4 regions of the Sinomonas atrocyanea genome follow, and region 3 is predicted to be linked to each of the others. Evidence: riboswitches for the same ligand, from Rfam matches in the RefSeq annotation. Region 3 holds a riboswitch; each other region holds the start of a gene.
The links. Region 3 has a riboswitch for S-adenosylmethionine ahead of SA2016_RS20045 (MFS transporter). Riboswitches for the same ligand answer to the same signal wherever they lie in the genome.

Region 1 (4,886 bases), 700 kb from region 3:
GACGCCGGGGACCCGTTCCTGATCCAGAGCATCTCGAAGGTATTCTCCCTGGCGCTGGCCCTCGGCCGCGAGGACGGCCCCGACCTGTGGTCCAGGGTCCTCCGCGAGCCCTCGGGCACCGCGTTCAACTCCCTCGTCCAGCTCGAGGCCGAGCGGGGCATCCCGCGCAACCCGTTCATCAACGCGGGCGCGCTCGTGGTGACCGACCACCTCCTCGATGCCTTCGGCAACGCCAGCGAGGAGGTGCTCGGACTGCTCTCCTCCCCCACCGGGCGCAGCGCCGTCAACGTGGAGGCCTTCGAATCCGAGCTGGCCAGGAGCGAGCGCAACTTCGCCCTCGCCCACTTCCTCGCCGACCTCGGCAATCTGCGCAATCCCCCCGCGGAGGTCGTCCGCCACTATGTCCGCCAGTGCTCGATCGAGATGTCCTGCGCCGACGTCGCCCGCGCGGGCCTCTTCCTGGCGAACAACGGGGTGGGCCCCTCCGGGCGGGTGGTCTCCGCCTCGGCCGCCAAGCGGATCGGCGCCGTCATGCTCACGTGCGGGATGTACGACGCGGCCGGCGAGTTCGCCTACCGCGTCGGGCTGCCGAGCAAGAGCGGCGTGGGCGGCGGCATCCTCACCGTCGTGCCCGGCATCTGCTCCATCTGCGTGTGGAGTCCGCGCCTCGATGCCCACGGCAACTCCCTCGCGGGCGCCTCAGCGCTCGCGGAACTGGCAGAGCGCACCGGCTGGTCCATCTTCTGAGCCCGAGCGCTCTCCCCCTCCCCCTCACCCTTCCCTCTCCGCCCCCTGCGAAAGGATCCGCCATGCCCGAAACCGAGCCCACCACGGAAGTCGCCGATCATCGTGAGGACCACGGTCATGCCCATGCGGCCGACCATGTGATCCATGCCGAGGACGCCGGCTACCACAAGGGCCTGAAGGCCCGGCAGATCCAGATGATCGCGATCGGCGGCGCGATCGGCACCGGCCTGTTCCTGGGCGCCGGCGGGCGCCTGGCCGCGGCCGGGCCCTCGCTCGTGTTCGCCTACGCGATCTGCGGCGCGTTCGTCTTCCTCATCCTCCGCGCCCTCGGCGAGCTCGTCCTCCACCGGCCCTCCTCCGGCTCCTTCGTCTCCTACGCCCGGGAGTTCTTCGGCGAGAAGGCCGCCTACATCTCCGGCTGGTTCTACTGGATCAACTGGGCCATGACCACCATCGTGGACACCACCGCCGCCGCCCTCTACATGCACTTCTTCGGCAAGTACGTCCCCTGGATCGCCGCCGTGCCCCAGTGGGCCTGGGCCCTGATCGCCCTCGTGCTCGTCCTGGCCCTGAACCTGGTCTCCGTGAAGGTCTTCGGCGAGATGGAATTCTGGTTCGCCCTGATCAAGGTCGCCGCCCTGCTGGCCTTCCTCGCCCTGGGCATCTACTTCGTCCTCTTCGGCACCCCCACCGGCGCCACCACCGGCCTGACCCTCATCTCCGACCACGGCGGCCTCTTCCCCATGGGCCTGGCCCCCATGATCATGCTCATGCAGGGCGTCGTCTTCGCCTACGCCTCCGTCGAGCTCGTCGGCACCGCCGCCGGCGAGACCGAGAACCCCGAGAAGATCATGCCCCGCGCCATCAACTCCGTCGTGGCCCGCATCGCCGTCTTCTACGTCGGCTCCGTCATCCTCCTCTCCCTCCTGCTGCCCTACACCGCCTACCAGAAGGGCGTCAGCCCCTTCGTGACCTTCTTCGGCTCCATCGGCGTCGGCGGCGTGGACGTGATCATGAACCTCGTCGTCCTCACCGCCGCCCTGTCCTCCCTCAACGCCGGCCTCTACTCCACCGGACGCATCCTGCGCTCCATGGCCGCCGCCGGCTCCGCCCCCACGTTCGCCCTGCGCATGAACAAGGCCGGCGTCCCCTACGGCGGCATCGCCATCACCGCCGTCGTCTCCCTCCTGGGCGTGCCGCTGAACTACCTCGTCCCCGCCGACGCCTTCGAGATCGTCCTCAACGTCGCCTCCGTCGGCATCATCTCCACCTGGGCCACCATCGTCATCTGCCAGATCCAGCTGCACCGCTGGGCCAAGAAGGGCTGGACCACCCGCCCCGCCTTCCGCATGCCCGGCGCCCCCTACACCGGCTACATCACCCTGGCCTTCCTCGTCGCCGTCTTCATCATGGTCCTCATCGACTCCCCCTGGACCCTCCTGGCCACCGCCGTCGCCTGCATCCTCATGGTCATCGGCTGGTACGCCTCCCGCGAACGCATCCACGAGATCGCCGCCGCCCGCGACGGCTACACCGGCGCAGCCCCCGTCGTCGCCAACCGCACCCGACACGACTGACCCACCCCGCGGCCCGGCCGCCGGGGGTCCGGCCGGGCCGCGCCCCATCCGCATATTGCCAATCGTTACCGCAGCCCCATGGTCGGCCCCAGTGCCCCGTGCTACGTTCAATCGAAGAGTAATGAGCGCCAGTGCCAAGCCCTGACTTAGCTGGCCGGCAACCCTCCAAGCGGCGGGGTGCCTCAGGTGAGTACTCGGCATTCGTCTTCGATACGCAAGCCCGAAGGAGCCCCGTCATGCCCGACACAGCAACCGAGCAGACCGCGGCGGCAGCCGCGACCACCCCGCTCAACGACCCGGCGGCCCCGGGCAGCCCCGCCGAGGAGAAGCTGGCCTACCGGCTCCTGACCGGCCCGGACACCCGCGAATTCTGCGCCCGCATCTCGCAGGCCCTCGCCGACGGGTACGTGCTCCACGGCAGCCCGGCCGCCACCTTCAACGGCACCGACGTCATCGTGGCCCAGGCCGTGGTCCTCCCCCACACGGTGGCCAGGGCGGACGCCGCGGTGGCCTCCGCCGTCGACTCCCTCGAGTACGAGGGCGAGGGCCACGCGTGAGCTACGCGGGCGACCTCACCCCGGAGGAGGCCTGGTCCAAGCTCGCGAGCGGCGAGGCCGTGCTCGTGGACGTGCGCACCGAGGAGGAGTGGGCGCACGTGGGCATTCCCGATACCAAGGGCACCGAGAACGATCCGCTCTTCATCCCCTGGGTGTTCGAGGGCGGCATCCCCAATCCGGACTTCGTGATGGAGCTCGAACTCCAGGGGCCCGACGACAGGACGACCCCCCTGCTGTTCCTCTGCCGCTCCGGCCACCGCTCCGCGGCCGCGGCCGCCGTGGCCACAAACCTCGGCTTCACCGCGTACAGCGTCCTCGAGGGCTTCGAGGGCGTGCCCGGGCCGGACGGCCAGCGGACGGTCAACGGGTGGAAGAACCGCGGACTGCCGACCAATCTTGGACAGGACTGAAGACTTACGTGAGCTTTGACATCAACGCCGCCAGCTGGAGCGAGGACACGCAGGCGGTGCGGGGCGGACTCCTGCGCACCGACTTCCAGGAGACGTCCGAGGCGCTCTTCCTCACCTCCGGATTCGTCTACTCCTCCGCCGAGGCCGCCGAGCGGGCGTTCACCGGCGAGGAAGAGCGCTTCGTCTACTCGCGCTACGGCAACCCCTCCGTCGCCACCTTCCAGGAGCGGCTCCGGCTGCTCGAGGGGACCGAGGCCTGCTTCGCGACCGCATCCGGCATGTCCGCGGTGTTCACCGCGCTGGCGGCCCTGCTGGGAGCCGGGGACCGGGTCGTCGCGGCGCGCAGCCTGTTCGGCTCGTGCTTCGTGATCCTCAACGAGATCCTGCCCCGCTGGGGCGTTGAGACGGTGTTCGTGGACGGCCCCGACCTGGACCAGTGGCGCGAGGCGCTCTCCCGGCCCACCACCGCCGTGTTCTTCGAGTCCCCATCGAACCCGATGCAGGAGCTCGTGGACATCCAGGCCGTCGCGGACCTTGCGCATGCCGCGGGCGCGAAGGTCGTCGTCGACAACGTCTTCGCCACCCCCCTGCTCCAGCGCAGCCTGGACTTCGGTGCCGACGTCATCGTGTACTCCGGCACCAAGCACATCGACGGCCAGGGCCGCGTGCTCGGCGGCGCCGTGCTCGGCACGAAGGAGTTCATCGACGGGCCGGTGAAGAACCTCATGCGCCACACGGGCCCGGCGCTCTCGGCCTTCAACGCCTGGGTGCTCTCCAAGGGCCTGGAGACGATGGGGCTGCGCGTGCGGCACTCCTCGGCGAGTGCCCTCGCGATCGCCGAATGGCTCGAGGCGCGGCCCGAGGTCCGCTGGGTCAAGTACCCGCATCTCGCCTCGCACCCGCAGTACGAGCTCGCGAAGAAGCAGATGAGCGCCGGCGGAACCGTCATCACCTTCGAGCTGGATGCCCCGAGGGCCAGGGCAAGGAGGCGGCCTTCCGCCTGCTCAACGGGCTTCAGGTCATCGACATCTCCAACAACCTCGGCGACTCGAAGTCCCTCATCACCCACCCCGCCACGACGACCCACCGGGCCATGGGCCCCGAGGGGCGCGCGGCGATCGGGCTCGGCGACGGCGTGCTGCGGCTCTCGGTGGGACTCGAGGACGTCGGGGACCTGATCGGGGACCTCGAGCGGGCGCTCACCCACGGCGGCTGAGGGGAGCCACGTGGCCGAGGGAAGCGCGGCGACGGCCGCACCGGGGACACTGTGACCATGCGGCACTTCGACATCGTCATCACCACACCGCTCCCGCCCCGCCAGGCGTGGACACGGGTGCTCGACCTGCGCGGGCATGACCGGTTCATCCCGTTCACGCGCATCACCCGGGGACTGGCCACGGCCGACGAGCTCCATGCCGGGCACCTCTTCACCGGGCGCACCGCCGTGGGCCCTGTCGGCTTCGACGACACCATGACCATCGAGTCGATCACCCCGCCCACCGACTCGGCGCCCGGCCGGGCCCGGATCGTCAAGGGGGCCCGCTCGTGCTGGGCGCGGTGGACCTCACCGTCTCCGCGCACGACGGCGGCTCGAC
Region 2 (4,886 bases), 1.6 Mb from region 3:
GAGAGGTACTGGATGAGCATCGCCATGAGGTTGGCGAGGACGAGCACCCACATGAGCAGGTAGCCGTATCGGGCGCCTGCGGTCAGGTTCGCCGCCACATTGCCGGGGTCCACATAGGCCACGGAGGCCACGAACGCCGGTCCGAGGGCCCCGAGGAGCAGGGGCCAGCGGGAGCGGCCCGCGGCCGTGCGCTGCGCCTTCAGCACCCTGTCCACCCTCGACCGGCCTCCTCGCCAGCGCCTGCCTGGCACTTAGACGCGCCAAACATAAGTTTTCGGTACACCTAAACACTACGGGCTGCGCTTGCGTGCGGCAAGGTGCTGCGCACCGGCGTCAGCGCGGTGCCTCCGTGGCGCGCCACGCCTGGGTGATGTAGGGCAGGGCGAGGGGCTCGCCAGCGGAGTGGCCGAGGTGCTCGAAGAGGTACCAGGCGAGGTTGTCCTCGACCCTGCGCCGGTTCTTCTCGGAGGCCCGCAGGTAGTAGCTGCGGGACTTCGTCAGCTCCACGATGCCCTCGGGGGTGGTCGGGTCCTCCCAGGCGATCACGAGCGGCTCCCAGCCGTGCAGCTCCGGGCCCGACGGCGGGTGGTAGTCCGGCTTGTGGACGTCGCCGGCGTGCATGATGCGCGAGAGCCGGTGGACCCAGGGGATGCGCGTGTCGAGCTGGTTCCACACGAGCCCGGCGCGGCCGCCCGGACGGAGGAGGCGGGCCGCCTCGCGGGTCGCGGCCGCCGGGTCGAACCAGTGCCAGGCCTGGGCGGCGACCACCACGTCCGTGGAGGCGTCCGGCAGCCCGGTCCGCTCGGCGGGGGCAGCGACGCACGTGACCGAGGGGAGCCTGGCGGCGAGCTGGGCCAGCATGTCCGCGGACGGGTCCACGGCGGTCACGGCGAGGCCGCGGGCCACGAGCAGCTCGGTGAACTTGCCGGTGCCGGCCCCGAGATCGACCGCGGTGCGCGCGCCGTCCGGGACGATCCAGTCGGCCGCCTCCCTCGGGTAGCCGGGGCGGACCCGTTCGTAGTGCTCGCCGCCGGCGGAGAACGCCCCGGCGAGCTCGCGCCGCCGCGCGTCGTCGAACTTCGGCCCGCCCCGTCCCATCAGTTCCTTTCGAGGATTCCGGCTCCCCACTCTACGTCGGGCGCGGCCCCTAGGGCGTGCGGACGACGCCGCTCACTCGCCGAGGCTGCACGGCGCCGCCCCCGCGGTGCCCGGGGTGTTGGGCGCCCAGGCGGGGAACGGCCGGGTGTCCCGGGCAGGGACCCATCGCCCGGCGTCGACGGCGTAGTCGATGCCCAGCCCGGCCTCGACGAGCTGCCCGACCGCTGCCACGAGCCGCTCGACGTCCTCGAGCCGGGAGCCGACGCCGAAGCTGGCCCGCAGGGAGCCCGCCGGCAGCCCGAGCCGGGTCAGGGCAGGATGGGCGCAGAATCGCCCGTCCCGCACGCCGATGCCGTGCTCTGCGGAGAGGTAGGCGGCCGCGAGGCCCGCGTCGTAGCCGGCAATCGAGAAGTTCACCACGCCGATCGCCGACGGCGCGTCGGCGAAGAGGCGGTGGACGCCGACGCCGTCGATCGCCTCCAGGCCGTCCACGAGCGCGGCGCGCAGCTGCTCCTCGTGGCGGGTCCACGCGACGGGGTCCAGGGCGCCGAGGACCTCGGCGGCGCGGGCGAGCGTCGCCGCGCCGAGGACGTTGGGGGAGCCGGCCTCGTGCCGGGCCGGCCCGGTGGCCCAGGCCACGGACTCGAGGCGGACCTCGCTGACGGCGCCGCCGCCGGCGAGGTGCGGCCGGCCGGCGTCGAGCCAGTCCGGCCGGCCCACGAGCACGCCGCTGCCGAAGGGGGCGTAGAGCTTGTGGCCCGAGAAGGCGAGGTAGTCGATGCCCGTGACGGCTCCGGGGTCCCCCGCCATGTCGATCCGGCGGTGCGGGGCCAGCTGGGCGGCGTCGACGAGGATCCTGGCCCCGTGGGCGTGGGCGAGGGCGGCGAGCTCGGCGAGGGGGAGGACTTCCCCGGTGACGTTGGAGGCCCCGGTCACGGCGAGGAGGCCCACCCCGCCGTGGGCGAGCTCTGCGCCGAGGCGCTCGAGCGTCTCGGCGACCGTGTCCGCGGCGACGACGCTGCGGTGCGGGCGGCCCTGCCAGGGCAGGAGGTTCGCGTGGTGCTCGATGTCCAGGTAGAGGACGTCGAGGCCGGGCGGGACGCAGCCGGCGAGCAGGTTGAGGGAGTCGGTGGTGTTGCGCGTGAACACGACCGCGTCGTCCGGCCTCGCCCCGGCGAAGGCGCGCACGGTTCCGCGCGCGTTCTCGTAGACGCTCGTGCTGATCTGCGAGGCGTAGCCGGCGCCGCGGTGCACGCTCGCGTAGAAGGGCAGCACCTCGGTGAGGTGGTCGGCGACCTCGGCCAGCGCCGGGGCGGAGGCCGCGTAGTCGAGATTGGCGTACCGGACGCTCCCGCCGGTCACGAGCGGCGCGGCGAGGTCGGCGCCGACGACGGCGGCGAGTGGCTCGAGCGCGTCGGGGTACCGCGCGCTCAGCTCGGCAGCGTCGGCGGTGGGGGACAGGACAGTGCTCATCGGCGTTCCTCACAGGCGAGGGACCCTCGGGTCCGCGCTTGCCGCATCCGTTCCGGACCGGCCCGGTCGTCACCCGGGGCACCCCGCCGCGTCTGGGAGGGTTGCCGGCCAGCAAACCGGGGTTTCGCGCTGGCACTCGTGACCTTGGCAAAGACCCTAGGGCACGCGGGAGGGCCGCGCACGCCGGGCGGCGCGCAGCGGGTCAGTGTGACGAACGGTGACGGGGCGCGGGCCGGCTGCCGGGGCCCGCGTCAGTCCGGCAGGAGGTCGTCGCGGCCGGGGTTCAGCTTGCCGAGCACCTCGGAGTGCAGGATCCCGTTGGTCGCGAGCGCATTGCCGCCCCACGGGCCGTCCTGCCCGTCCAGGGAGGTGAAGCGGCCCCCCGCCTCGGTGACGATGGGCACGAGGGCGGCCATGTCGTAGAGGGCGAGCTCGGGCTCTGTGGCGATGTCCACGGCGCCCTCGGCGACGAGGCAGTAGGACCAGAAGTCCCCGTAGGCGCGGGTCCGCCAGACCTCGTCGGTGAGGCCGAGGAAGTCCTCGAGGCTCCCGCGCTCCTTCCAGCCCGAGAGCGAGGAATAGGACAGCGATGCGTCCTGCAGCTTCGAGACGTCGGAGACCTTCAGCCGCGTGGCGGAGGCGAGGGAGCGCCCCGTGTAGGCGCCGGTGCCCTTGGCCGCCCACCACCGCCGGCCGAGGGCCGGGGCGCTCACCACGCCGACCACGATCTCGTCGCCGTCGGCCAGGGCGATCAGGGACGCCCACACGGGCACGCCGCGGACGAAGTTCTTGGTGCCGTCGATCGGGTCGATGATCCAGCGGCGGGACCCGTGGCCCGTGGTCCCGAACTCCTCGCCCACCACCGCGTCGCGGGGCCGGGAGCGGGAGAGCTGCCCGCGGATCGCCTCCTCGGCGGCGCGGTCGGCGTCGGTGACCGGGGTCAGGTCCGGCTTGGTCTCCACCTTCAGGTCGAGGGCCTTGAACCGCTCCATCGTCTGGGCGTCGACCGAGTCCGCCAGGACGTGGGCGAGGCGGAGGTCGTCGTTGTACGAGGTCTCGGTCACTGAGGTCATGGACCCCACGCTATCCCCTGGGGCGCGCGCCGGCCGCGAGGCACAGCCGAGACGGGAGCACAGCCTAGACGCCGAGTTCCTTCTCGTCCTGCGCTTCCTCCCGCGGGCCGGCCCCGAGGAGGCGGCGCAGCGACGCGAGGCGGGCCGGGCCGGCGTCGCCCGCGTGCCCGCCGGCGACCCACGCGTCGAGGCCGCAGCCCACTGCCGCGGCGTCATGCCGGCAGCCGCGTTCGCATGCCTCGATGCCCGGCTCGAGGTCCGCGAAGGCGTGCAGGATCCGGTCGGGGTCCACGTGGGCGAGCCCGAACGAGCGGATCCCGGGAGTGTCGATGATCCAGCTGCCCGACGGGGCGTCGGCGAGGCGCAGCGCGAGCGCCGAGGAGGAGGTGTGCCGGCCGCGCCCGGTCACCGCGTTGACCCCGCCGGTGGCGCGGTCGGCGCCGGTGAGCGCGTTGACCATGGTGGACTTGCCCACGCCCGAGTGGCCGAGCAGTACCGTCACGTGGCCCTCGAGCTGGGCGCGGAGCCGCTCCACGGCCTCGTCGTCGAGCCGGGCCGAGGCGCCGTCTTCGGTTTGGGCGCCCTCTGCGGGCTCCTCGGCGGTGCGGCTCACGACGACGGTGAGGGGCAGGAGCCGGTAGTTGGCCAGGAGCGCGGCCGGATCCTTCAGGTCCGCCTTCGTCACGAGCAGCAGTGGCTCAATCCCGGCATCGTAGGCCGCGACGAGGGCCCGGTCGATGAAGCCGGTGCGGGGCTCGGGGTTGGCAGCGGCGACCACGATCACGAGCTGGTCCGCGTTCGCGACGACGACCCGCTCGTCCGGGTCCGTGTCGTCGGCGCTGCGCCGCAGGACGGTCGAGCGCTCCTCGATGCGGACGAGCCGTGCGAGGGTGTCGGGCCGGCCGCTGACGTCGCCCACCAGGCCCACGAAGTCGCCGGGCACCACGGGCGTGCGGCGCAGCTCCCGGGCCCGTGCGGCGATCACCACCCGCTCCTGGGGCGTGTCCTCGTCGAGGACCGCCGTGTAGCGCCCGCGGTCCACCGTGACGATGCGGCCCACGACGGCGTCCTCGTGGCTCGGCCGGTCCTTGGTGCGCGGACGGCTGCCACGCTTGTTCGGGCGGACGCGGACGTCGCTCTCGTCCCACTCGCGCTGCCCCATGCTAGGAGCCGGCTCCCGCCTGCGCGTGCTGGCCCAGCATGCGCGCCCACATCTGGGGGAACTCCGGCATGGTCTTGGAC
Region 3 (4,886 bases):
CTCACCAAGGACGACGTCGAGTACCGCTCCGACCGTCCCGATGCCGGCCACGCGCCCAGCCTGCCCGCCGCGGCCACCCCCGCCCAGACCCAGGAGGCGCACCGATGAGCACCGCAGTCCAGCACGCCCGCCGCTCCGCGGCACCGGCCCTCGCCGGCCCGACCTTCCTCCGGGTCCTGGCCTCCGAGCGGATCAAGCTCCTCTCGCTCCTGTCGACCCGGATCCTCCTGGTCTGCGCCGTCGCGCTCATGATGGGCTTCGCGGCGCTCCAGGCGTGGGGCTTCGGCCAGGTCTCCCAGGCCCAGCACAGCGGCACCGTGACCAATCCGCGCGAGGCCATCAACGTCACCGCCCTGCTCCCGCACCTTCCGGATGCAGGCGTGACCTTCTCGCAGCTCATCGTCGGCTCGCTCGCCGTGCTCCTGATCAGCGCGGAGTTCACCTCCGGCATGTCGCGGGCGACGTTCGCCGCGGTCCCCAGGCGCTGGCCCGTGCTCGCCGCGAAGGCGGTCTACGCCGTCGTGGTCGGGTTCGCGGTGACCTACGCGGGCGCCTACCTCGGCGGCCTCGTGGCCCAGCCGATCCTCGGCAACTACAGCCTGAGCCTCGACATGGCGAGCTGGGACGTCCAGCGGATCATGCTCCTCAGCGCGGCCTACGTGTCCGCGGTGGCCCTCATGGGGCTCTCGCTCGGCGCACTCCTGCGCAACTCCGCCGGGGCGATCGTCACGCTGGTGGCCGTGCTGTTCGTGCTCCCGATCATCTTCCAGCTCATTCCGAACGACTTCTTCAAGGAGGCACGCAAGTACCTCCCCACCAACGCGTTCCAGTCCATGCTCGAGGCAGGGTCCAGCCAGCCCCTGGACTCCTCCCTCCTCGAGCCCTGGCAGGGCACGCTGGTCATCGCCGCCTATGTGGTGGTGCTCCTCTTCGCCGCCTTCACCACGCTCAAGCAGCGGGACGTGTAGGAGGACCGTGCACGCTCCCGGCGCGCAGGCGCTCGCCCTCGCGGTCCCGCCACGGCGGGGCCGCGTCCGCGCGTACCTGGCCGACCGTCCCGTGGCGATGGACTGGATCGTCGTCGCCGCGGCCGCGTTCCTCGCGGGGCCGCTCTTCGCCGAGTACGCCCTGCACGGCAATTGGTGGCGGTTGGCCCTGCTGGCCGTCCAGCAGGCGGCCCTGCTGGGGCGGCGCCGGTCCCCGTGGGCCGTGCTGGTGGTGACCGTGGCGATCGACGCCGCCCTGCTCTACCAGTCCCCGAACAGCTCGGTCATGAGCGCGGCGGTCTTCTTCGCGCTCTACGCCGTGGCCGTCTCAGCCCCGGCGCTCGTCGCCTTCGGCGCATCCGTGCTCGCCTCGGTCCCCGCCTCCGTCTACTACGCGTTCGTCTACACCCCCCGCGGCCCCGCCGTCCCGGAGAACGCCCGCTACGTGGGCCTGGTCGCCGCGGTCTCCGTGTTGCTCATGGACGTCCTCGCCGCCGGGCTCGGAGCCTGGGTCCGCGGCACCCGCGAGCACCAGGCCGAGATCCGGGCCTGGGCCATGCGCAGGGCCGAGCTGGCCTCCGTCCAGGAGCGCAACCGGATCGCCCGGGAGATGCACGACGTCGTCGCGCACTCGCTCACGGTCATGGTCGCCCTCAGCGACGGCGCCGCGAAGATCGCCGCGAAGGACCCGGACAGGGCCCAGGAGGTCCTCGGCGAGCTGTCCCGTACCGGGCGCACCGCCCTGGCGGACATGCGCCGCGTCCTCGGGGTGCTCCGCGAGCCGGCATCGGAGGCAAGCCTCGCACCCGCCCCCGGCACCGAGAGCTTGCAGTCGCTCGTGGCCGGGTTCCGGACCGCGGGGCTCCCCGCCGTCCTCACACTCACCGGGGCCGCCCCGCCCGCGGACCCCGCCTTCCAGCTCGCCGTCTACCGGATCGTCCAGGAGTCCCTGACCAACGCGCTCCGCTACGGGCGCGGGGTCTCCCGCGTCGAGGTCGAGGTGGCACGCGAGGGCAGCACCGTGCGGGTCCGGATCGAGAACGACGGCGCGGCGGCCGACGGCGCGCGGCCTCGCCTCGGGACGGGAGCCGGCATCGCCGGGATGCGGGAGCGGGCCGCCCTCTACGGCGGCACCCTCCGCGCGGGCCCGCGGGCCGGGGGAGGATGGGTCGTGGAGACCGAGCTGCTGGTGGACGAGCAGCACTGGGCGGAGGGGGACGCATGAGCGAGACGGAGCACCACCACGGCGAGGGGCCCTTGAGGCTCCTGCTCGTCGACGACCAGCCGCTGCTGCGGATGGGCTTCCGGCTCGTCCTCGAGTCCGAGGACGGGATCGAGGTGGTCGGCGAGGCCGGCAACGGCGCCGAGGCCGTGAAGCTCACCGAGTCGCTGCGCCCCGACGTGGTGCTCATGGACGTGCGGATGCCGGTCATGGACGGCATCGAGGCCACACGGCGCATCGCCGCCGCCCACAGCCCTGCCCGCGTCATCATCCTGACCACCTTCGATCTCGACGAGTACGCGTTCTCCGGCCTCCAGGCCGGCGCCTCGGCGTTCCTGCTCAAGGACGTGGCGCCCGCCGAACTCGTCCAGGCCGTGCGGCTCGTGGCCAGCGGGGACGCCGTCGTGAGCCCCCGCGTGACCCAGCGGCTCCTCGAGACCTACGTCCGCAGCGGCGGCGCGCCCGCCCGGAGCAACGGCGGCGCCGCCCCGGACCCCCTGCTCAAGGAGCTGACGCCGCGCGAACTCGAGGTCCTGCGGGCCATCTGCGAGGGCCTGAGCAACGCGGAGATCGCGCACCGGTTCTTCCTCTCCGAGGCCACCGTGAAGAGCCACGTGCGCCGGATCCTGACCAAGCTGCACCTGCGCGACCGGGTGCAGGCGGTCGTGTACGGGTACGAGACGGGGCTCATCATCCCGAGCAACCCCGACTACTGAGTCCCCCCTCCGTCTGGAAGTCACCTCCTGAAGGTCACCTTCTGGAAGTCACGTCCTGGAAGTCAGGTCCAGCGGGTCGCTCCCGCAGGAGCTGACCTTCAGGAGCTGACCTTCAGGAGGTGACCTTCAGGAGGTGACCTTCAGAAGGCGGGGTGGGGCGAGTGTGAACCTCCGTGACGGGTGCGTTTCGTCAGGCGGGGCGCCCACCGGCAGACTGGGCGAAGAATCAAGAGTTCCGGCATCAAGCCCTGGCTTGCCGGACGGCAACCCTCCGGCTGTAGTGGGGTGCCCCAGGTGAGGATTCGACGGCGCGCGGGCCCCCGGCGCCGTAAGTATGGCGCCTGAGCGAGCCTCGCGCCGCGACCCGAAGAGGACCTGTATGGCCACCCTCCTGAGAACCGAGCCGGGACTCGGCACCGCCCTGCGCGCCAAGCGCCGCATCCTCGCCTCGGCGTTCGTCGGCACCACCATCGAGTGGTACGACTTCTACCTCTACGGCACGGCCTCGGCCCTCGTGTTCAACAAGCAGTTCTTCCCCGACGCGAGCCCGCTCGTGGGCGTCCTGGCCTCGTTCGCCACCTACGCGGTCGGGTTCATCGCGCGGCCCCTCGGCGGCGTCATCTCCGGCCACCTCGGGGACCGGATCGGCCGCAAGGCCCTGCTCGTGGCCTCCCTGCTGACCATGGGCATCGCCTCCACCCTCATCGGCGTCCTGCCGAACTATGCCTCCATCGGCATCCTCGCCGTGGTGGGACTCGTGGGACTCCGGCTCATCCAGGGCCTCTCCGCCGGCGCCGAGTGGGGCGGCTCCGCGCTGCTCTCCGTCGAGCACGCCCCGGCCGGCCGGCGCGGACTCTTCGGCTCGTTCACGCAGGTGGGCTCGGCGGCCGGCATGCTCCTGGCCACCGGCGCGTACGCGCTCACGCAGGGGTTCCTCACCCCTGAGCAGTTCCAGTCGTTCGGGTGGCGGCTGCCGTTCCTCCTCTCCGGCGTCCTCGTCCTGATCGGCCTGTGGATCCGCCTGGGCGTGACCGACGCAGAGGAGTTCACGGCGGTCAAGGATGCCGCGCGCACCGTGGCCCGGCCCGTGGCGCGCGTGCTGCGCGAGCACCCGCGCGGAATCCTCGTGACCATCGGTATGCGGCTCGTCCAGCCCGCCATCTACACGCTCATGACCGTGTACATCCTCGGGTACCTCAAGGACCGCCGCCACGACACCACCTCGGGCCTGGCCGCGATCCTCATCGTCTCCGCCATCGGGCTGCTCTCGGGCCCGTTCTGGGGTTGGCTCTCCGACCGGATCGGACGCCGGCGCATCGCCGTCGGGGCGTCCGTGGGCGTCGTGGTGCTCATCTGGCCGTTCTTCTGGTTCCTCGACCATGGCAGCCTGGCCTTCCTCCCGCTCGTGCTCCTCGTCGGGATGAACATCCTCCATGACGCGATCTACGGCCCCCAGGCCGCGTGGTTCGCCGAGCAGTTCCCCACCGAGCTGCGCTATTCGGGAGTCTCGTTCGGCTACCAGGTCGGCACCGTGCTCTCCGCGGCGGTCACCCCGCTCGTCGCCGCGGCCCTGCTCCAGGCCGGGGGCGGGGCGCCGTGGCTCGTGTGCGGCTGGTTCGCCGTGCTCGGCGTCCTCACCACGGCGGCGGCCCTCGCCGCCAAGGACCCGGTCGGCCTCCGCGCCGCCCAGCCGGCCACCGCGGAGGGCGGAGCGGGCGCCTGAGGCGCCGCCCGCCGTCGTCCGCCCCCCCAAGTCCCCGCCCACGGAACCCGAATCCGGAAGGAACCCCGTGACCAAGCCCCTGCTGCTGAACGCGTTCGAGATGCTCGTGCCGGTGCACCAGTCGCCGGGCCTGTGGCGACACCCCGACTCGCAGGCCCACCGCTTCGCGGAGCTGGGCTACTGGACCGGGCTCGCCAAGGCCCTCGAGGACGGCGGCTTCCACGGGATCTTCTTCGCGG
Region 4 (4,886 bases), 540 kb from region 3:
TGCCAGGACCCGAGCTGGAGCCAGATGGTCTTGGCGCCGACCGCCTTGGCCTCCTCGAGCACGCCGGGGAGGTCGTCGTGCTTGCGGAACACCTCGACGAGGTCCGGGGTCTCGGGCAGGTCCGCGAGCGAGGCGTAGACCGGCTGCCCCAAGATGCTCTTCACGACCGGGTTGACGAAGTACACGCGGTACTTCGTGGACGAGAGCAGGTACGTGGCCACGAAGTAGCTCGCGCGGCTGGGCTTGTCCGAGGCTCCGACGATCGCGATGACCTTCGTCTCGTGCAGGATCCTCAGCCGCTCGGGGGCGGAGGGACCCACCCAGGTGCGCTCGGCTTCTGTCGTTCCGACGACGCTCACTTGTTCGCTCCCTTCGCGGGCACGGAGCAGGCCTCGCCGCTGTAGGTCGGCGCGGCGAACTCCTCCTCGAGGCCGGTGATCTCCTGCGGCTCTGTCTGGCTTGCAGCCAATGCCTGGTCGAGGTCCCAGATGATGTCCTCGACGTCCTCGAGCCCCACCGAGAGGCGGATGAGGTCCGCCGGCACGCCGGCCGCGACGAGCTGCTCCGCGGAGAGCTGCTGGTGCGTCGTCGAGCCGGGGTGCAGCACGAGCGTGCGCGCGTCCCCGATGTTCGCCAGGTGCGAGGCGAGCTGGAGCGCCTCGATAAACCGGGCACCGGCCTCGCGGCCACCCCTGACGCCGAAGCTGAACACCGAGCCCACGCCGAGGGGCAGGAGCTCCTTCGCGTACGCGTGCTGCGGGTGCGAGGGCAGGCCCGCGTAGTTCACGTAGGTGACGCGCGGATCGGCCTCGAGCCACTCGGCGACGCGCTGGGCGTTCGCGAGGTGGTTGTCCATGCGCTGCGGGAGCGTCTCGACGCCCTGGAGGAGCTGGAACGCGGACTGCGCGGACAGGGACGGCCCGATGTCGCGCAGCTGCTCGGAGCGCAGCTTGGTGAGGAATCCGTACTCGCCGAAGTTGCCCCACCATGAGACGTTGCCGTAGCTGGGCACCGGCTCCGTCATGGTCGGGAATCTGCCGTTGCCCCAGTCGAAGGTGCCGGACTCCACGACCACGCCGCCGAGCGTGGTCCCGTGGCCGCCGAGGAACTTCGTGGCCGAGTGGATCACGATGTCCGCGCCGTGCTCGATGGGCCGCAAGATGTACGGCGGGGTCAGCGTCGAGTCGACCACGAGCGGGACTCCGTGCTCATGGGCGACGGCGGCGAGGCCGGCCAGGTCGGCGATGTCGCCGGAGGGGTTGGCCACCACCTCGGTGTACACGGCCTTGGTGTTCTCGCGCAGGGCCGCCTTGAACGCGGCCGGATCGGTCGAGTCCACGAACGTGGTCTCGACCCCGAACCGGCGCAGCGTCACGTCGAGCTGGGTGATCGTGCCGCCGTAGAGCTTGGAGGAGGCGACGATGTGGTCCCCGGCCTGGGTGAGCGCGGCGAACGTGATGAACTCCGCGGCCATGCCGGAGGACGTCGCGACCGCTCCGATGCCGCCCTCGAGCGAGGCGATGCGCTCCTCGAAGGCGGCGACGGTCGGGTTGCCGATGCGGGAGTAGATGTTGCCGTACTTCTGCAGCGCGAACAGGTTGGCGGCGTCGTCCGAGTCCTTGAACACGAACGAGGTCGACTGGTAGATCGGGACCGCCCGGGCGCCGTGCTCGGCGTCGGGCGTGCCGCCGGCGTGCAGGGCGCGGGTGCGGAAGCCGAACTGGCGCTCCGCCATCAGGCGTTCGCCCCGGCGAGGTCCGCCCCGGTGAGGTCCGCGCGGTGGCGGGCGGCGCCGTCGTGCCTCGTGACCGGCAGCAGGTCAGTGCGCAGCTCGGTGCCGTTCTTGCGGGCGAGGTCCGCCTCGAGCTCGCGCACGATCGGGAGGACGTCGCGGCCGAACGCCTCGAGCTCCTCCTGGAAGTGCAGGTAGCCGGTGAGGAACAGGTTCACGCCGATCTTCTTGTACTCGACGATCCGCTCGGCGATCTGCTCGGGGGTGCCGATGAGCTTGGTGCGGAAGCCGTCGTTGTACTGGACGAGGTCCTCGAACGTGGAGTCCTCCCACATGCCCTTGCCGTCCTTGGTGGACTGGCCGGCCTCCTTGACGGCGGCGGCGAAGCCCTCGACGGCGGGCCGGTGGGCCTTGGCGATGATCTCGCGGAGCGTGTCCTGGGCCTCCTTCTCCGTGTCGCGGGCGATCACAAAGCCGTTGAGGCCGAAGCGCGGCGCGGCGGGGGCGGTGCGGCCGTCCTGGGCGGCGGCCAGGACCCCGGCGATGTTCTCCTTGAAGCCCTCGATGTCGCGGCCGTTGGAGAAGTACCAGTCCGCGGTGCGGCCTGCAGCGGCCTGCGCGGCCGTCGAGTTGCCGCCGAAGAAGATCTCCGGGTGCGGGCGGCCCGGGACGTCCAGCGGCGCCGGGTTCAGCGTGAAGTCGGAGATCGTGTAGTACTTGCCCGACTGCGAGTACTCCTTCTGCGTCCACAGGCCTCGGAGGGCGTTGATGAACTCCTCGGTGCGGACGTAGCGCTCATCGTGCTCGAGCCACTCCAGGCCGAAGTTCACGAACTCGTCCTTGAGCCAGCCCGAGACCACGTTCACGGCCGCGCGTCCGCCGGAGAGGTGGTCCGCGGTGATGATGAACTTTGCGAGCACCCCCGGGTGCCACATGCCCGGGTGCACGGCCGAGATGACCTTGAGCCGCTCGGTGGCCATGAGCAGCGCGAGACTGAACGAGGTGGCCTCGTGCTGCTTGTCCGCGCCGTAGCTCGCGGCGTAGCGGGTCTGCGTCAGGGCGTACTCGAAGCCCGAGTCCTCCGCGATGCGGGCGAGCTTCCTGTTGTACTCGAACTCCCAGTTGGTCCGCTGCTCGATGGTCGAGACGACGAGGCCACCCGAGACGTTGGGCACCCAGTAGGCGAACTTCAGCGGGGTCTCGAGGTCGATCCCAGACAAGGACATAGTGCGCTCCTTACGTGCGGGCGCGACGTGGGGCTCGGGCCGAGGCTCCATAGCACTCACCATCGCTTCTGGCAGTAGCACCTTTGGCTCCGGACGGCGGTCCCGCCGGGGCCAGGGTTGCTGCGGCGTCACAGATCCAGATCTCTCAGCCGCTCGGGATGGTCAGTCCGATTCTGTCGAAAGACCGCGTAACGATGCAAATTATTTCGTCACACTCGCGGGAGCCGGTGCCGCGCCGAATACTGTTCGGTGGCGTGCCCGCCGGTCGGCCCGCCGGAGAGGGGAATGCACTGATGGGACGCACGACGGCGGGCGGTTCCGCCTCGTACGCGGAGCTCGCCGAGCGCTTCGCCCCGGTCTTCGCGCGGATCGAGGGCGGCGCGCTCGACCGGGAGCTGGCCAGGGCCCTGCCGTTCGAGCAGGTCGGCTGGCTCAAGGACGCCGGGTTCGGCCGCGTGCGGGTGCCAGCCGAGTACGGCGGCTTCGGCGCCTCCATCGAGACGCTCGTCCGGCTGCTCATCGACCTCTCCGCGGCGGACTCCTCGGTGGGACACCTGCTGCGCTCCCACTTCGCGTTCGTGGAGACCATCTCGCTGCAGGACGAGGCCTTCCGGGCCCGGTGGTTCGGCCGGGTCGCGGACGGCGCCCTCTTCGGCAACGCCGCGACCGAGAAGTCCGGCAACGCCCTCGGTACCGTCCAGACGCGCCTCGCCCCCGCGGCCAACGGGTGGCTCCTCACCGGCGAGAAGTACTACACGACCGGCACGATCTTCGCCGACTACGTGGCCGTCATGGCGTCCCCGGAGGAATCGGCCGCGCGGCTGTACGCGATCGCGCCGACCGGGCATCCCGGCGTCGAGATTCGCGACGACTGGGACGGCTTCGGCCAGCAGATGACCGGCACCGGGACGGCCGTGTTCCGCGATGTCCCGATCCCGGATGAGGACGCCGTGCCCCGCACCGAGTCCACCACGCATGAGCCGGCCTTCCTCCAGCTCATGCTCCTGACGGTCCTCGCCGGGATCGGGAAGGCCGTGGTGCGCGACGCCTCGGCGCTCGTGGCGAAGCGGACGCGGACCTTCTCGACCGGGTCCGGGCAGCTGTTCCGCGAGGACCCGCTCATCCTGAACCTGGTGGGGCAGCTCGCGGCCAAGTCGTTCGCCGCGGAGTCCTCCGTGCTCGCCGCGGCCCGCGAGCTCGACGCCGCCCTCGCCCTCGGCCCCGACGCCCCGGCCGAGGACCGCTACGTGCGGGGAGCTGTCGCCGTCGACCTCGCCCAGGTGGCCGTGCCGCCGCTCGTGATCGACGCCGCGCAGCAGCTCTTCGACACGGCCGGCGCCTCCGCCGTGTCCCGGGGCAAGGCGCTCGACCGGCACTGGCGCAATGCCCGGACCGTCGCGACGCACAACCCGGCGGCGTTCAAGGCGCGCGGGCTGGGGGACTGGTTCGTCAACGGGACCTCGCCCGTGGCCCTGCACAGCATCGGCGAGGCAACGGCTCCGGCGGGGTCGGCCCGCTAGGCGCAGCTGACTCCTCAACGGCGCGTAGATGACCCCTCGACGGTGCGGACCTGACTCCTCAACGGCGCGTATCCCTCGTTGAGGAGTCACCTACGCCGTTTCGAGGAGTCACCTACGCCAGCTTGAAGAGTCACCTACGCCGTTTCGAGGGCTCACGCCCGGGCCAGGAGCTCCTCGCCCACCCGCCCGCGCTGGTAGAACACCTCGCGCCCGGCGCGCACCGGCTCGGTGAGCCCCGACTCCGCGAGCACCTTGAGGTGCGCGTTGACCGTCCCGGCGGCGAGGTCGAGCGCGCAGGCGAGCTGCGTCGTCGTCATCGGCACGTCCAGCTGCGCGAGGATCTGCGCGCGCGTCCGCCCGAGCAGGCGTGAGACCGGCGACTCGCGCGTCTCCCGCGTCGCCTCCCAC

Region 1: another riboswitch for S-adenosylmethionine. It lies ahead of SA2016_RS16865 (DUF1737 domain-containing protein); the one in region 3 lies ahead of SA2016_RS20045 (MFS transporter).
Region 2: another riboswitch for S-adenosylmethionine. It lies ahead of SA2016_RS12810 (aminotransferase class V-fold PLP-dependent enzyme); the one in region 3 lies ahead of SA2016_RS20045 (MFS transporter).
Region 4: another riboswitch for S-adenosylmethionine. It lies ahead of sfnG (dimethylsulfone monooxygenase SfnG); the one in region 3 lies ahead of SA2016_RS20045 (MFS transporter).

Annotation. Positions count from the first base shown of each region.
Region 1 covers NZ_CP014518.1:3,666,990-3,671,875, forward strand. Annotated here, with positions in the region: gene SA2016_RS16855 (glutaminase) at 1-747, shown strand, start outside; gene SA2016_RS16860 (amino acid permease) at 810-2,324, shown strand; SAM riboswitch class IV at 2,442-2,551, shown strand; gene SA2016_RS16865 (DUF1737 domain-containing protein) at 2,561-2,881, shown strand; gene SA2016_RS16870 (rhodanese-like domain-containing protein) at 2,878-3,291, shown strand; partial or broken gene SA2016_RS16875 (O-succinylhomoserine sulfhydrylase) at 3,300-4,507, shown strand; gene SA2016_RS21550 (hypothetical protein) at 4,837-4,886, shown strand, end outside.
Region 2 covers NZ_CP014518.1:2,779,587-2,784,472, reverse strand. Annotated here, with positions in the region: gene SA2016_RS12820 (Nramp family divalent metal transporter) at 1-206, opposite strand, end outside; gene SA2016_RS12815 (class I SAM-dependent methyltransferase) at 334-1,098, opposite strand; gene SA2016_RS12810 (aminotransferase class V-fold PLP-dependent enzyme) at 1,171-2,571, opposite strand; SAM riboswitch class IV at 2,601-2,715, opposite strand; gene hisN (histidinol-phosphatase) at 2,823-3,644, opposite strand; gene rsgA (ribosome small subunit-dependent GTPase A) at 3,709-4,806, opposite strand; gene aroA (3-phosphoshikimate 1-carboxyvinyltransferase) at 4,808-4,886, opposite strand, start outside.
Region 3 covers NZ_CP014518.1:4,366,498-4,371,383, reverse strand. Annotated here, with positions in the region: gene SA2016_RS20065 (ABC transporter ATP-binding protein) at 1-108, shown strand, start outside; gene SA2016_RS20060 (hypothetical protein) at 105-968, shown strand; gene SA2016_RS20055 (sensor histidine kinase) at 976-2,211, shown strand; gene SA2016_RS20050 (response regulator) at 2,208-2,924, shown strand; SAM riboswitch class IV at 3,149-3,265, shown strand; gene SA2016_RS20045 (MFS transporter) at 3,304-4,647, shown strand; gene SA2016_RS20040 (LLM class flavin-dependent oxidoreductase) at 4,715-4,886, shown strand, end outside.
Region 4 covers NZ_CP014518.1:500,866-505,751, forward strand. Annotated here, with positions in the region: gene SA2016_RS02415 (CoA-binding protein) at 1-359, opposite strand, end outside; gene SA2016_RS02420 (O-acetylhomoserine aminocarboxypropyltransferase/cysteine synthase family protein) at 356-1,735, opposite strand; gene sfnG (dimethylsulfone monooxygenase SfnG) at 1,735-2,958, opposite strand; SAM riboswitch class I at 3,015-3,123, opposite strand; gene SA2016_RS02430 (acyl-CoA dehydrogenase family protein) at 3,252-4,478, shown strand; gene SA2016_RS02435 (ArsR/SmtB family transcription factor) at 4,631-4,886, opposite strand, start outside.